3 regions of the Agrobacterium sp. 22-214-1 genome follow, and region 2 is predicted to be linked to each of the others. Evidence: predicted binding sites of a transcription regulator. Region 2 holds the regulator's gene; each other region holds the start of a gene.
What was found. The regulator PhoB, encoded in region 2, activates phosphate uptake and scavenging genes when phosphate is short. The targets are predictions, from matches to a motif close to TGTCATNNANCTGTCAT.
Positions count from the first base shown of each region.

Region 1: the regulator PhoB is predicted to act here: its motif matches at 2,868-2,884, upstream of ACQZ5G_RS00775 (ceramide glucosyltransferase).
Region 3: the regulator PhoB is predicted to act here: its motif matches at 999-1,015, upstream of phnC (phosphonate ABC transporter ATP-binding protein).

Region 1 is NZ_JBNWCK010000001.1:144,178-149,655, reverse strand. Features, by position in the region: gene ACQZ5G_RS00805 (D-Ala-D-Ala carboxypeptidase family metallohydrolase) at 1-114, opposite strand, end outside; gene ACQZ5G_RS00800 (VOC family protein) at 271-711, opposite strand; gene ACQZ5G_RS00795 (cold-shock protein) at 904-1,482, shown strand; gene ACQZ5G_RS00790 (DUF192 domain-containing protein) at 1,482-1,964, shown strand; gene ACQZ5G_RS00785 (BON domain-containing protein) at 2,025-2,273, opposite strand; gene ACQZ5G_RS00780 (DUF982 domain-containing protein) at 2,487-2,756, shown strand; gene ACQZ5G_RS00775 (ceramide glucosyltransferase) at 2,970-4,112, shown strand; tRNA gene ACQZ5G_RS00770 (tRNA-Pro) at 4,166-4,242, opposite strand; gene ACQZ5G_RS00765 (ETC complex I subunit) at 4,509-4,814, shown strand; tRNA gene ACQZ5G_RS00760 (tRNA-Arg) at 4,863-4,939, shown strand; gene ACQZ5G_RS00755 (hypothetical protein) at 4,997-5,458, opposite strand.
Region 2 is NZ_JBNWCK010000001.1:1,586,522-1,591,999, reverse strand. Features, by position in the region: gene pstA (phosphate ABC transporter permease PstA) at 1-142, shown strand, start outside; gene pstB (phosphate ABC transporter ATP-binding protein PstB) at 157-972, shown strand; gene phoU (phosphate signaling complex protein PhoU) at 1,069-1,794, shown strand; gene phoB (phosphate regulon transcriptional regulator PhoB) at 1,825-2,508, shown strand; gene ACQZ5G_RS08005 (GcrA family cell cycle regulator) at 2,890-3,423, opposite strand; gene ACQZ5G_RS08000 (acetylornithine transaminase) at 3,855-5,054, shown strand; gene argF (ornithine carbamoyltransferase) at 5,112-5,478, shown strand, end outside.
Region 3 is NZ_JBNWCK010000001.1:1,832,534-1,838,011, forward strand. Features, by position in the region: gene phnL (phosphonate C-P lyase system protein PhnL) at 1-226, shown strand, start outside; gene ACQZ5G_RS09245 (transferase hexapeptide repeat family protein) at 223-840, shown strand; gene phnC (phosphonate ABC transporter ATP-binding protein) at 1,075-1,935, shown strand; gene phnD (phosphonate ABC transporter substrate-binding protein) at 2,021-2,926, shown strand; gene phnE (phosphonate ABC transporter, permease protein PhnE) at 2,996-3,982, shown strand; gene phnE (phosphonate ABC transporter, permease protein PhnE) at 3,982-5,331, shown strand.

The DNA of each region.
Region 1 (5,478 bases), 1.4 Mb from region 2:
GGCCATCTCATCGTCGGTCACTGCCGAAACGCATCCGGAAAGCCCGAGCAGCGAAACCGCGATGACGAGACGCTGACGGACCAGACGTCCTTTCGCGCTCTCGACAGTTGTCATGGGTGGCCTCCGTATCTTACATTTCCAACAGCAGCACGGGAACGGGCGCGTGTGCTTCCCCAAAACGGGACTGGCCGTTTCGATTCGCGGACTATGCCTCATCCCCTCGGGACAAGGCAAGAGCACCCGAAAATGCCGCTGCTCACCGGAAAATCCCTACCAGGAACCGGTATTCTGCATAGATATCCACGGTTCGGCTGGTGCGAGGCTTTCGCCCTTCTGCAGAATTTCGAAGGAAATACCATCCGGCGAGCGCACGAAGGCCATGTGCCCATCACGCGGCGGCCGGTTGATGACGATGCCGTTCTGCTGAAGCCGGGCGCAGAAATCGTAGATATTCTCGACTTCGTAAGCCAGATGGCCGAAGTTGCGGCCGCCGGTATAATCCTCGGTGTCCCAGTTATAGGTGAGTTCGAGGCACGGCGCCTTGTTTTCCTTCGCCGCAGCAATGTCGTCGCGCGCCGCAAGAAACACCAGAGTGAATCGGCCTTTTTCGTTCTCGATTCGGCGTATTTCCTCAAGACCCAGCAGGTCGCCATAGAATTTCAGTGATTCGCCAAGGTCTTTGACGCGAACCATTGTGTGCAGATACCGCATTTTCTTCCTCTCCATTACACGGGTCCGGAGCCGTTAAACGCATGATGGCAAGCCCCGGACAAGGACGGCGACATAAAAGCAGCTGCGTAAATCAAAAACTAGGGCTTGCGTGAAACCGTTACCAAGATGTTAATCTGGCGCACAGGAATCAGTTGACCGGTGTATGGCGCGTAATCGAGGGGTTGGCAGGATATGGCTGATAGGATGTCATCGAAAACGATAGTCGATGTCGAGGACCTTTCGGGCGATGCCGTGGACCTGACCGAAATTACCGGCGTCGTGAAGTGGTTCGATGTCGCCAAGGGTTTCGGCTTCATCGTGCCCGACAACGGCACGCAGGATGTGCTGCTGCACGTCTCCTGCCTGCGCCGCGACGGTTACCAGACAATTCTTGAAGGTACGCGCATCGTCGCCCTCATCCAGCGGCGCGACCGCGGTTTCCAGGCGTTCCGCATCTTGTCCATGGACCAGTCGACCGCCGTTCACCCCTCGCAGCTGCCGCCGGTGCGCACCCATGTGCAGGTAACGCCTTCGAGCGGGCTTGAGCGCGCCATCGTCAAATGGTTCAACCGCACAAAGGGTTTCGGCTTCCTGACGCGCGGCGAAGGAACGGAAGATATTTTCGTGCATATGGAAACCCTGCGCCGTTTCGGCCTGACGGAGCTTCGCCCCGGCCAGGTGGTGCTGGTGCGTTACGGCGATGGCGACAAGGGCCTGATGGCGGCGGAAATTCACCCAGACAACCCGGTTTCCATCGGGATGTCGCATTGATGTCCGCCCTGCCCCATATGGTGAAAAGCGCCGTTATGGCGCTTCTTTTTTTCACGCTGGCCGCCGCCGCCCAGGCTCAGCAACAGCAGACTTTCACCTCCGAACCGCTGCAGATTGAAACCGCCGGGGGAAAGAGCCACGATTTCACTGCCGAACTGGCGCTGAACAACGCCCAGCGCGAACAGGGCCTGATGTTCCGCAAGAGCATGCCGCTTGAAAACGGCATGCTGTTCGATTTCGGTGAGCCGCGTGACGTCGCCATGTGGATGCGGAACACGCTTATTCCGCTCGACATGCTTTTCATTGGCCGTGACGGCCGCATTACCCATATTCACGAAAACGCGGTTCCGCATTCGGAAGCGATCATCAGCTCCCGCGGGCCAGTAAAATTTGTGCTTGAACTGAATGGCGGCACTGCGAAGCGCTATGGCATCAAGCCGGGCGATATGGTTCGCAGCGCGCAAATCGGCAACCGGAAATGACGTTGCCGCGTTATTGCGTCTGAATGAGCCGGACGAGCTTTCGCCCGGCTGGCGCAATATTCAGTAGACCGGCTCGATATGGCTCAGAATCCGGCAATTGGAAATGGAAGCGGCAAGGTTGATGGCGATGTCGATCGCCTCGACCGAATCGGCCGTGCCTTCCAGATAGATCACATCATTTTCGACGGTTGCCGAAATACGCGACTTCTCGAGACCCGATTCGAAGGCCAGAGCCGACGTGATTGCCTGGCATACGCCGGCCATGCGGTCTCCGAAGAAGCTTTCCTGAATGCCTGACAAATTGAACATATGCGTTCTCCTTCTTATGGACATAACAACGCCCTGAGGGCGGTTTTGTTCATCTCCGGTTCATCTATTTGTTCATCTTCCATTCATCTTGGAAAATTGGAACCCCCTGATCGATCACATTTTAGGTGATCGGGAACCATTTCGTGAGGCGGGCATTTCGCGCATGGGAGAATGAAAGGCCTTCAAGGCAGGTAAAACAGGGAGGAGAATGACATGCTGATTAACAGAACGGAGCCGTGTCACCACGCCTCGTGGATGAAGCCGGTGGCGATCCACCTGCCGCTGTGCGTCGCCGTGGAAATCTACAGCCCGCTGGTGGCGCTGGACATGCTGATGTACCGTTGGCCCGAGGAACACGGGCCGGAATATGAAGAGGCGCGCAGGAACTGCCTCGATGCCATCGCCGGCAGATGCGACATCGAGAAAGCACGGGAATCGTTTCTCATCGCAAGCAGTCATGCCCATATCCTGAACGTCCATTAAAATTCATCGACCGTCATGACGATTGGGCCCTTCTATGCGGAGGGCTTTTTCTTTTGCGCGCGGCCTATGCGACGCTTCCATGCACGGCGCAGCCTGCACACCGGCCGATGATGACATGTAACTGTCACGCAAACGTTATAATCGGCAGAGACGAATTCCATGGAATCGATTGGCGCGCAGACCGCCAAAAGCTTGGGAGTGGAACTGGCCAGCATGGAAACTGTCTTTGCCCTTTGCGCAATTCTGCTCCTCGGCTTTAATCTTCTCGGCATCGTTCTGGCCGGCTGGCGACTGACGAGACGGGACGCGGAAAACGATCTTGTCCGGCAAAAGCCGCCTGTCTCGCTCGTGGTCCCGCTGCGTGGCGTGGAGACCTTCACGCCCCTGACGCTGTCGCGCGCCTTCGAACTCAACTGGCCCGATTATGAGCTGCTGTTCTGCGTCGCCGATGAATTCGATCCCGTGATCGAGGAGGTTCGCAAAGCGCAAGCCGCCTTCCCCTCGGTTTCCATGCAATTGCTCATCGGCGATGACCGCATCAGCGCCAATCCGAAACTGAACAATTGCGTCAAGGGCTGGCGGGCCGCCCGGCATGAATGGGTGATTCTGGCCGATTCGAACGTGCTGATGCCGAAATCCTATATTGCGACCATGATGTCGGCCTGGCGGCAGGATAGCGGGCTCGTCTGCTCGCCGCCGCTCGGGTCAAGACCTGCGGGTTTCTGGGCGCATGTGGAATGCGCCTTCCTCAACGGCTCGCAGGGCCGCTGGCAATATGCGGCGGAAGCCATCGGCATGGGCTTCGCGCAGGGCAAGTCGATGTTGTGGAACAAGCCGTTTCTGGAAGATAATGGCGGCATTCGCGCGCTGGCCGCTGAAATCGCCGAAGACGCCGCTTCGACGAAGCTGGTGCGAAGCGCCGGCAGCAAGGTGCATCTGGTCTGCGCCCCCTTCGAACAGCCGCTCGGCCAGCGCCATGCCGGCGAGATCTGGTCGCGCCAGACCCGCTGGGCGCGGTTGCGACGCGTGACCTTCCCGCAATATTTCGCGCCGGAAATCCTCACCGGCGCGCTTCCCCCGCTTCTCTTCGCGCTCGCCGCCGCCGCCATGATGGATGTAAACCTCGCCATAACCGCCTTTGCCGTCCTCGCCCTCATGTATGTGCCGGAACTTGCGCTTGCAGCCCTCAACCGCTGGCCGATATCGCTCCATACGCTGCCGGCAATGATCGCCCGTGACATGATCATGCCTGTCGTCTGGGCGCGAAGCTGGATCGGCAGCGCGGTGGCATGGCGCGGCAATGTCATGACGATAGGCACGGCAGAGAGCACTCTGGCCGGGCCGTCCGCGGAATAAATCACTGCTATTTGGAAGAAGTTACGCCGGAAAGCTGATGTTTTGCTTTAAAATGGTCGGAGTGGAGAGATTCGAACTCCCGACCCTCTGGTCCCAAACCAGATGCGCTACCAGACTGCGCTACACTCCGCCGAGGCGATGGCTGGGGAATACACGGTTCACCCGCAGTCCGCAACAGGGAAATTCATCTTTGTTCAGCCACGGCCCCGATGAGCAAAACGTAACCTCGAAACGGCGGCGCACGATCGGACGGCAAGGGGATAATCGTCTTGACTCTCACCTGAAGTCAGTCCATTTCAAATTCAACGTTCCTGACACGATTTGGTTATTCTATTCAGGTACGTGATGAATAATGCGGGGCGTTTCGCCCCGCTGTCCAACCGGAGCAGTTTCGACATGTCTGCGAAGATTTACCGCCCTGCAAAAACCGCCATGCAATCCGGCAAGGCGAAGACCAATGTCTGGGTTCTGGAATTCGACGCCGAGGTTCCGCGCAAGATCGATCCGATCATGGGCTACACCTCCAGTTCCGACATGAAGCAGCAGCTCAAGCTGACATTCGAGACGCAGGAACAGGCCGAAGCCTATGCCCAGCGCAAGGGTATCGAATACCGCGTCATCCAGCCGAAGGAAGCAACCCGCAAGGTGGTTTCCTACACCGACAATTTCCGTTTCAACCGCACCCAGCCCTGGACGCACTGAAACACGACGATCAAAGTTTTTGCCGGAGTATCGATTGCCCGGCATGACGGCCCCTTAGCTCAACTGGATAGAGCAACTGCCTTCTAAGCAGTAGGTCGCAGGTTCGAGTCCTGCAGGGGTCGCCACTGCTCTCGCCTTTTCAATCAATGACTATTTGTGGCGTTGACAACTGCGTTCGACAATTACAGCCGCATGATGTCGGGCTTGGCCGCTTGGTCGAGTATTTTTTTAGCAAGCGTATAATTATCTTGTTCATCATCTGAATCGTAAACGATGTCTATGATGGCAACGGCAGGGAAGTTTTGCTCCAAAATGCGACGGCAAAAGCTTGCGCGTGGCTCATCTGCGATTTTCACAATATCCAAGCACGCAGTAATTTCGTCCACGGTTAAGTCGGGAATTTCAGGAGGAGGCCCCATCGAGATCAACTCGGCGAAATCTCGTTCACTCGTCCAACTATAGAGCTTAAAAAACGTTTCTCTGTCATAATCCTGATTGCCAGAAAACGCGTTAATCGCCGCAAGCTGCTCTGTGCAATCTCGTCCCTCGTCGATGCTTGTGACAACCTCAATGATGAGAGCTTCCAACTTATCAACTACTTCAGGAACTAAGTGGGGGATGGCGCTTTGAATTCTGTCGTGCATCCGGGAGGGTTCCCTTTGGT
Region 2 (5,478 bases):
GCAGATTTACATGTGGGCGAACGAAGCCGAGCGCGCCTTTGTCGAAAGGACATCCGGCGCTATCATCATCCTGCTTCTGTTCCTCATCGTCATGAATGTTGGCGCAATCCTGTTGCGTCGCCGCTTCGAACGGCGCTGGTAGAAGGAGCTTGAGCAATGAACATGTTGTCGGAAGCAGCAGTTGAAAAGGCGCTGGACAAGAAAATGAATGAAGTCTCATACAAGATGATCGGCAAGGACGTTTCGGTTTATTACGGCGAAAAGCGCGCGCTTTACGACGTGAATCTCAACGTTCGGGAAAATACGGTGACCGCGCTTATCGGCCCGTCCGGCTGCGGCAAATCCACCTTCCTGCGTACCCTGAACCGTATGAACGACACGATTGACGGTTGCCGGGTCACCGGCAAGATCACGCTCGACACCGACGATATCTACGATCAGGCGATTGACGTCGTGGAATTGCGCGCCCGCGTCGGCATGGTGTTCCAGAAGCCGAACCCCTTCCCGAAGTCGATCTACGAAAACATTTCCTACGGTCCGCGCATCCATGGTCTCGCCCGCAACAAGGCGGATATGGACCAGATCGTCGAGCAGAGCCTGCAGAAGGCGGGTCTCTGGAACGAGGTTAAGGATCGTCTGCACGAATCCGGCACCGGTCTTTCCGGCGGTCAGCAGCAGCGTCTGTGCATCGCACGCGCCGTTGCCGTCAGCCCGGAAGTGATCCTGATGGACGAGCCCTGCTCGGCTCTCGACCCGATTGCGACCGCAAAGGTCGAAGAATTGATCCACGAGCTGCGCACCAATTACACCATCGTCATCGTCACGCACTCCATGCAGCAGGCGGCGCGTGTTTCCCAGCGCACGGCCATGTTCCATCTTGGTCATCTTGTCGAGGAAAACGAAACCGACAAGATGTTCACCAATCCGGATGACCAGCGCACGCAGGATTACATCATGGGCCGCTTCGGCTGATCCCGGCCGGCGCTTTATCGAAACCGTACAAGACTGGTGCTTCTGCCGTGCCCGCTTCCGGGTACGCGCATGCAGGCCAAGCCGGAGGACTAGACCATGACACAGACAACGACCCATTCTCACATCGTTTCCGTTTATGACGATGAATTGAAGTTTCTGACGCGCCGCATCGCCGAAATGGGCGGTCTTGCGGAGCAGATGTGCGCCGACGCCGTGCGTGCGCTCGTCAATTCCGATGCCGCGCTCGCCCAGAAGGTCATTTCCGACGATGCGATCCTCGACCACGCCGAGCGCGAGATCGGCGACAAGGCCATCGTCACCATCGCCAAACGCCAGCCGATGGCGGCAGACCTTCGCGAGATCATCGGCACCCTGCGTATTGCAGCTGACCTTGAGCGCGTCGGCGACCTTGGCAAGAACACCGCCAAGCGCGTCATCGCCGTTGCCGGCACCGGCGTGCCGCGTAAGCTCGCCCGCGGCATAGAGCACCTGTCGGAACTGGCGCTGGTACAGCTCAAGGAAGTGCTGGACGTCTATTCCACGCGTTCCGCCGAGAAGGCCAATGCCATCCGCGAGCGCGACGAGGAAATCGACGCCATGTATACGTCGCTCTTCCGTGAGCTTCTGACCTACATGATGGAAGATCCGCGCAACATTACCACCTGCACGCATCTTCTGTTCTGCGCCAAGAATATCGAGCGTATCGGCGATCACGCCACCAATATCGCCGAGACGATCTATTACATGACCACCGGCAGCCAGCCGGAAGGCGAGCGTCCGAAGGACGACAGTTCCAACACCCTCGGTTCGGTGACCGAGTAACAGACAGGCAGCGGCTTGCGGAGTTAGTATATGGTGCCCAAGATTGCAGTTGTGGAAGACGAGGAAGCGCTGAGCGTCCTGCTTCGTTACAATCTCGAGGCTGAGGGATATGACGTCGACACGATATCCCGTGGAGACGAGGCAGAAATCAGGCTGCAGGAACGTATTCCGGACCTCCTTATCCTGGATTGGATGCTTCCCGGCGTTTCCGGTATCGAACTGTGCCGTCGGCTCAGGATGCGGCCGGAAACCGAGCGCCTGCCCATCATCATGCTGACGGCGCGCGGCGAAGAAAGCGAACGGGTTCGCGGTCTCGCCACCGGCGCCGACGATTATGTCGTCAAGCCGTTCTCGACGCCGGAACTCATGGCCCGCGTCAAGGCGATGCTGCGCCGCGCCCGCCCCGAGGTTCTGTCTTCGGTGCTGAAATGCGGGGATATCGAACTGGATCGTGAGACCCATCGCGTTCACCGCAAGAGCCGCGAAGTGCGCCTCGGCCCGACGGAATTCCGCTTGCTGGAATTCCTGATGACCTCTCCCGGCCGGGTGTTTTCCCGCTCGCAGTTGCTGGATGGCGTCTGGGGTCACGATATCTATGTGGATGAGCGCACCGTCGACGTGCATGTCGGACGTCTGCGCAAGGCGCTCAATTTTTCGCATATGCAGGATGTCATCCGCACCGTGCGCGGCGCCGGATATTCAATGGAAGCCTGAGAAAACCGAAACCGATGGTTTCACTTGGGATAAATTCTCCAAAAATCAGAAGGCCCGAGACCGGAACGGTGTCGGGCCTTTCGATTTTGAACCTTCCGCAAACGCGTATCCTCGTTCTTTTGAAGGTGACAGACGGTCTGCTGAAAGCCGGATTGCGCGGTGAAACCTGACAGTAGGAAGGGCGCGGCACGTCGCCGACGAATTCAGAGCATTTGCCGCAAGGGCCCATCGCGGTTTTACATCCGGAGAATGCGCAAGAACAGGGATTGGGAGCGCCTCTTAAACAACGCGGGCTCCGCGTCTGAACCACTTTGGATTCCGCCATAAAAAAACGGGCCCGAAGGCCCGTAGTTTTTGAGTGTCGAATGCGTGCCGCAACACTCAAGCCTTGCGACGCTCGCTTACCGGCTGGTAGGCAAGCTTTGCATGGAACTTGCAATAGGGCGAAGATTCCAGTGCTTCACAACCGCAGAAATGGAAATCATCCTTCAGCGGATCGCCGACCGGCCACTTGCAGGTGCGCTCCGTCAGTTCCGTCAGCGTCAGGCGGCGGGAAATCGGCGTAACGACATTTTTGGAGGGAACGTAATCGAGAACTTCGGCGGTCTCGATATCGATCTCCTCGTGCAGCGCCGTTGCCGCGCTCGAGCGGTTCAAGGCGCGTGCAGGTGCTGCGCTGACGCGGGTCGCGAAATTCGTCGCGCGCGGGGCAGGGGCAGCGGTGCGCTTGGGCGCGGAACGCGCCGAGGTAACCGGGCCGCCGGCCTTCACGCGTCCCGGCAGGTTGAGGCGATGGACCTTGCCGATGACGGCATTGCGGCTCACGCCGCCCAGCTGCGCTGCTATCTGGCTGGCGCTAAGCCCCTCGGACCACAATTTCTTGAGTTTTTCGACTCGTTCGTCTGTCCAGTTCATGCCGCTTCTCCGCTTGTCGCGTATAATGTCGGCAGAATCCCTCTCCGCCTCGCGGGCGTGCCGCGAGCGTGGTTTCTGCCTGATTTTTGGTGACTAGTTCCGCCGCAATGCAGTCTAGTAATTAGCGATTAACCTAGTGCCACGCAGACTCCGTGGCAAGAGTCGCGGGAATCATCTCGAATCGATTTTCCGGTTTTCCCCAACTTGCTGGCGAGTTGAGTCTGAAAGGCAACACCTTGGGCCTCATCCGCCGCCACCTACTAGGGCTTGAGAAGCCCGGGAAACGCGGACTTTTGTTGACATCGGCAGGCGAAGTGACAATAGTGCCCCTGCCGCCGCGAGGCGGCATTTTTGATTTTCAGGCAAGGGATAACCCCGAAAGCCTATTGACAACCGTCTGACAGCGCTTCCGCGCAAGGAGTGATACAGCCATGGCCGAAGCCGCCGCGCCATTGTTCGATACGTTTGCTAGAGCCCCCCTGCGCTTCGAGCGAGGCGAGGGCGTCTGGCTGCTCACGGAAAGCGGCGAACGATATCTGGATTTTGCGGCCGGCGTCGCGGTCAACTCGCTGGGTCACGCCCATCCGCACCTCGTGGAGGCGATCAAGACCCAAGCCGAGAAGGTCTGGCACGTCTCGAACCTTTATGAAGTCCCGGGCCAGGAAAAGCTTGCAAAGCGCCTGACGGAAGCGACATTCGCAGACAAGGTCTTCTTCACCAATTCCGGCGCGGAAGCGCTGGAATGCGCGATCAAGACCGCGCGCCGTTATCATTATTCCAAGGGGCATCCGGAAAAGTTCCGTATCATCACCTTTGAAGGCGCCTTCCATGGCCGCACGCTGGCGACGATTGCCGCCGGCGGCCAGCAGAAATATCTCGAAGGTTTCGGTCCCAAGGTCGAAGGTTTCGACCAGGTGCCCTTCGGTGACGTCGATGCGCTGGAAGCCGCCATCACGGCCGAAACGGCCGCGCTTCTGATCGAGCCCATTCAGGGTGAGGGCGGCATTCGCGCGCCAGCCAAGGAATTCCTGCAGCTGCTGCGGTCGCTCTGTGATGAGCACGGCATGTTGCTGATTTTCGACGAGGTCCAGACCGGCGTTGGCCGTACGGGCAAGCTCTTTGCCTATGAGCAGACGGGCGTTGCACCGGATATCATGGCGGTTGCCAAGGGTATCGGCGGCGGTTTCCCGCTCGGTGCATGCCTTGCGACGGCGGATGCCGCTTCCGGCATGACGGCGGGCGTGCATGGCACCACCTATGGCGGCAACCCGCTGGCCATGGCTGTCGGCAATGCCGTGCTCGATGTCGTCCTCTCCGAGGGCTTTCTGGAAAAGGTCCGTGATGTCGCGCTGGTCTTCCGCCAGGGCCTTGCTTCGCTGAAGGATCGTTATCCTGACGTTATCGAGGAAATCCGTGGCGAAGGCCTGCTTCTCGGCATCAAGGCCAAGGTTCCATCGGGCGAGCTGTTGCAGGCCATGCGCGCCGAGCATCTGCTGGGCGTGCCGGCGGGCGACAACGTCATCCGTCTTCTGCCGCCGCTCGTCACCACGGCGGAAGAGGCCCGCGAGGGTCTGTCACGCGTGGAAGCGGCCGCCGCTTCCCTGACAGCGAAACAGGCAAAAATCGCCTGAGGAAACAATAAAGGGCGGGCCTCTTCCCCGAGGCTCGCGAGCATGGGACAGTTTGAAATGGCTTCACCTAAACATTTTCTCGACCTGTCGGCCGTCAGCTCGCAGGACCTGCGGGCAATTCTCGACGACGCCCGCACACGCAAGGCCGCCACCAAGGCCGGAACGGCGGAAAAGCCGCTTGCCGGCAAGATGCTGGCTATGATCTTCGAAAAGCCTTCCACCCGCACCCGCGTCTCCTTCGATGTCGGCATGCGCCAGCTCGGCGGCGAGACGCTTTTCCTCTCCGGTACGGAAATGCAGCTCGGTCGCGCCGAAACGATCGGCGATACGGCCAAGGTGCTGTCGCGTTACGTCGACGCCATCATGATCCGCACGACGGATCATTCGCGCCTGCTGGAGCTTGCCGAACACGCGACGGTGCCGG
Region 3 (5,478 bases), 250 kb from region 2:
GAATATCGCGCGCGGCTTCATCACCGACCATGCGATCCTGCTTCTCGATGAACCGACGGCCTCGCTGGACGCCCTCAACCGGCGTGTCGTCGTCGATATGATCGTCGAGAAAAAACAGAAGGGCACGGCACTGCTCGGCATTTTCCATGACGAGGAGGTACGGGAGGCCGTGGCCGACCGCATTCTGGACGTCTCACAGTTTTCTCCCAGAAAGGCAGCGGCATGAGCGTCAAGGTCGGTCTGGAACCGGTCATCCATGAGACCGCCCGTGTCAGCAACTCCGCGATCGGCCGCTATACCGAAATTTCGGAACGCTGCCGCATAGAGGAGGTCGAGATGGGCGACTACTCCTATGTCATGCAGGATGGTGCGATCTGGTGCGCCACCATCGGCAAATTCGTCAACATCGCCGCCTCCGTCCGCATCAACGCCACCAATCACCCGATGCAGCGGGCGACGCTGCATCACTTCACCTATCGTGCCCACAACTATTGGGACGATGCGGAGGATGAGACGGACTTCTTTGCCGCCCGCCGCGCCAAGCGCGTCGTCATCGGCCACGATGTGTGGATCGGCCATGGTGCGACGATCCTGCCCGGCGTCACGGTGGGAAACGGCGCGGTGATCGGGGCGGGTGCAGTCGTCTCAAAAGACGTCGCGCCCTATACCATCGTTGGCGGCGTGCCCGCCCGGCCGATCCGGGAACGCTTCCCGGCGGAACTGGGCCGGCAAATGGATAATCTGAAGTGGTGGGACTGGGACCACGCGGCATTGCGCGTCGCTCTCGAGGATTTCCGTAATCTGGACGCCGAGGATTTCGTCGCGAAATATGGCGGATGAAATCTCCCTCTGCCGAACACCTGCAAATCCCGGGGCCCCCCCGGGATTTTTGTTTATGCGATCAAAAAAGACACGCGGATTTGAACGGTCCAAGATTCCTCCCGAAAGCTTTGTCGGCGAACAGCCGGATGCGATATCCGTGAAATCTGTAATATTTTATTCATCAAACTGACATCCACACTTCACGCACCGCTGTTACGCCGAACCCCGTCAAAAAGAAGATTGGACGGGGAAATGAGCTTTCACCTGAAGCAAGTCACGCGCCGTTTCGGCAACCACACTGCGGTCGATTCCGTGAATGTCGAAATTCCGCAGGGCCAGATGGTTGGCGTTATCGGACGCTCGGGTGCGGGAAAATCGACGCTGCTGCGCATGATCAACCGCCTCGTCGATCCGTCCTCGGGTTCCATCCATTTCAATGACACGGAAGTTTCGGCGCTGAAGGGCGCGGTGCTGCGCAGCTGGCAGCGCGACTGCGCCATGATTTTCCAGCAGTTCAATCTGGTGCCGCGCCTCGATGTGCTCACCAATGTCATGCTCGGTCGCCTCAATCACCGCTCGACGGCGCTCAGCCTGTTCAACATCTTCACCAATGACGAGCGCCTGATGGCGATCGCCGCCCTGGAAAGGCTCGGCATCGAGCATGTGGCCATGCAGGCTGCCGGCACGCTTTCCGGCGGTCAGCAGCAGCGCGTCGCCATCGCCCGCGCCCTGATGCAGTCTCCGAAGATGGTTCTGGCCGATGAGCCTATCGCTTCCCTCGACCCGCTGAACGCCAAGATCGTGATGGACGCGCTGCGCGACATCAACGAACGCGAAGGCATTACCGTTATTACCAACCTGCATACGCTGGATACGGCGCGCAATTATTGCGAACGCATCATCGGCATGTCTCAGGGCCGCGTCGTCTTCGACGGAACGCCGGCGGAACTGACGGCTGCGGCCGTCACGGAAATTTACGGAACCGATTCTCAAGGGTCCGGCATCGACGAGACCATGACCTCGACCAGCATCAATATTCCCGGCGCGCAGCTTCCCGCGCGTCCGGTGCAGCAATCTGCCGGCCCCGAACCGCTCGCTCTCGCCGGGCTCTGAGGAACCGCTCAGCATCGTTTGCGCCCGCGTCAAGGGCCGATATTTCACAACAAACTCCGGCTCGCCGGGAAACAGGAGAAAGTCCATGTTGAAGAAAGTCCTTCTTTCGGCAGTCGCCCTTGGCGTTCTGGCCGGTTCCGCCATGGCTCAGGACGTCAAGGTCCTGCGTATCGGTCTCGACGGTTCCGAGAACGAAGCCGACATGATCCGCAGCACGAAATGCGTTGCCGATGGCCTGAAGGCCGCGACCGGCGTTTCGGAAGTTCAGGTTTTCCCGTCGCCGGACTATAACGGCGTCATCCAGGGCCTGCTCGGCGGCACCATCGACATCGCGTCCATGGGCGCTTCCTCCTACGCCAAGATCGCGCTCGCAGACCCCAAGGCCGTCGATCCGATTCTGACCTATACGGGTTCTGACGGTTCCAGCGGTTATTACACCATCATGGTTGCCCGCAAGGACAGCGGCATCAAGAAGCTGGCAGACGCCAAGGGCAAGAAGATCGGTTTCGCCGATCCTGACTCCACCTCCGGCTTCCTCGTTCCGAACGTCGCTATCCCAAAGGAAACCGGCACGCCGATCAAGGAATTTTTCGCTGAAACCGGCTTCGGCGGCGGCCATGAGAACCTCGTTCTCGCCGTTCTCGACAAGAAATTCGACGTTGGCACCACCTTCGGTTCGGGCGTTGGCAAGTGGGAAGAGGGCTATTCCGGCGGCAACCTTCACCAGATGGTGAAGAAGGGCAACCTCGACATGGACGATATCGTCGAAGTCTGGAAGTCGCCGCTGATCCCGAACGGCCCGTTGATGGTCGCCAACAAGCTCGGCGACAACATGAAGAAGAAGGTCGAAGACTTCTTCATGGAACTGCCGAAGAAGGACCTCGCCTGCTTCCAGGGTTACACGCAGGGCAAGAACACCGCCTACATCAAGGTCGATCCGTCCTTCTACCAGACGATTATCGACGCCCGTAAGTCCGTTATCGGCGGCTGATCCTGACATCATGTTCCGGAAGCGGCGGTGCCTTGTGCACCGCCGCTTTGCCAATAAAGGAAGAGCGGCATGGCGACCACACTGCAACCTGGTACCCTCACGCCCGAGGGATTGAGCGCATCGTCCCGAACGGTCATGCGTCATTATCAACAGCAGCTTGCGACGCGGCGGGTCTATACCGTCATTTCGCTCGTGGTCTTTCTAATCATTCTCGCGGCATCGCTGAATTTCGCCAACGAGGCAAATTCAGGCAAGTTCTTCGAGCGCCTGCCATATTTCTTCGATTTTCTAAAAACGTTTGTGCCGGATAGCCCGCTTGAAATCTTCCGTGCAATGTTCGATCTGCCGTCGCCCTATGACAATGGCTCGATGAAATACAATTACGTCGCGGATCGCGTCTATGTCACCGACAGCTTTTACATCCCGCATTTCATTTACCAGCTGATCATCACCCTCAACATCGCATTGGTGTCGACGATCATCGGCACAAGCTTCGCCTTCGTGCTCTGCTTCTTCGCCTCCACCAATCTCGTCGGCGCCGGTCTCGTGCGCTTTGTGGTGCGCCGGGTCATGGAAGTGCTGCGCGCCTTCCCGGAAATCGTCGTCGCCGGGCTGTTGACCGCCATTCTATCCATCGGTCCTATCGCCGCGATCATCGCGATTTCTGTCCACACGATCGGCGCTTTGGGCAAGCTGTTCTTCGAAGTGGTGGAAAATGCCGACATGAAGCCCGATGAAGGCCTGCGCGCCGCTGGCGCCAACTGGCTGGAGCGGGTGCGCTTCGCCATCGTGCCGCAGGTTCTGCCCAATTTCGTGTCCTATGCGCTGCTACGCGCCGAAATCAACGTGCGTGCCTCCACCATCATCGGTGCCGTGGGCGGCGGCGGTATCGGCGAGGTCTTCCGGCTTTCGATCGGTAACGATCATGCCTCCAAGACCTATGCCATCATCATCCTTCTGCTGATCACCATCATCGCCGTCGACCAGTTTTCCGGCTGGCTGCGCCGCAGGCTGATCGGCCATCAATCCTTCGAATTCGGACGGGGAGCGGCCTGATGTCGTCCAGCTTCATTCTCAACACCGCCGACCGCGAGAGATTGGCGGCCGCGCATCCGCACGTGTTCAATCGCAGTTTCATGCAGCGATATGGTCTGCTCGTCGGCCTTCTCACTGTCACCTTTTATCTCATCGGCTGCTTTTTCTTCTTCAATGTCGGTCCTGCCTTCATGCAGGGCCGGTGGGATCGTGCCTCGAGTTATATTCAGGACTGGTATTCCTGGCGCGCCCAGCCGCGCCTGCGTTTCGAAGACGGCAAGGTGGAGCCGCAATGGTCCAGCCGCGGGCAATATCCGGTCGATGCAAAGATCGACTGGCTGCAGCCCCTGCCGGGTGGCGGCTACAGCGTCGTTTATGTGGGCACAGACAACCGCCTCGACGTGACCCCGACCCGGGTGGATGTCTATGTCGACGGCAAGAATTATCCCGTCATCATCAATGGAGAACAGGCCCGGGCATCTGACGATGTGCCGCAGGAAATCCAGCAGGACGGCAACAAGGTTCTCGTGCATTTTGGTTTTGCCGGACAGGCGGAAATCCGCACCAGCCAGGTCTATGTGCAGCGCCGTTTCCTTGGATGGGCGAATTTCCTGTTCGACACCAAATCGGAATTCTGGGGCAAGGGCTTTGGTGAACTCGCCGCTCTCGCGCTGTGGGGAGAAAGGCTCGATCCCGGGCGCTCCAATATCGGCCACATGGTGGACGATTTCCTCGACAACAGCGTCTGGCAACATGCCGATATTCTTTCCAAGCTGATGCAGACGCTGGTCATGGCCTTTGTGGGCACGCTGTTCGGAACGCTCGTCGCCCTGCCGCTCGCCTTCATCGCCGCGCGCAACATCACCGCTAACAGGACCGCAAACTGGGGCATGAAGCGGCTGTTCGACTTCCTGCGTTCCATCGACATGCTGATCTGGGCGCTGTTCTTCACCCGCAGCTTCGGGCCCGGACCGATCCCCGGCATTGCCGCGATCTTCTTCACCGATACCGGTGCGCTCGGCAAGGTCTATGCCGAGGCGCTGGAAAATGTCGACGACAAGCAGCGCGAGGGTGTCAAATCGGTCGGCGCTTCCCCGATTGCGGTCAACCGCTTCGGTGTGCTGCCGCAGGTCCTGCCGGTCTTCATTTCGCAGTCACTCTATTTCTGGGAAAGCAATACCCGCTCCGCCACCATCATCGGCGCGGTGGGCGCCGGCGGCATCGGTCTGAAACTGCTGGAAGCGATGGGCACCAATGCCGACTGGGACAAGGTCGCCTATATGGTCCTGCTTATCCTCTTCGTCGTTTTCCTGTTCGACCACATCTCCAATTCGCTGCGTTCACGCCTGATCGGCAAAACACAACACTAGGTCTGAAGGGATGGAATGACGAACCTCGTAACGATGTTCGTCATCTCCTCCAGACACCCGCGCAGTCCCGATTTATGCCGGCCCTATCCCGTCATCATGTCCGCCTGTGTCTTCAGCACATTAGGAAGCTTGCCGCATTTCCAATGC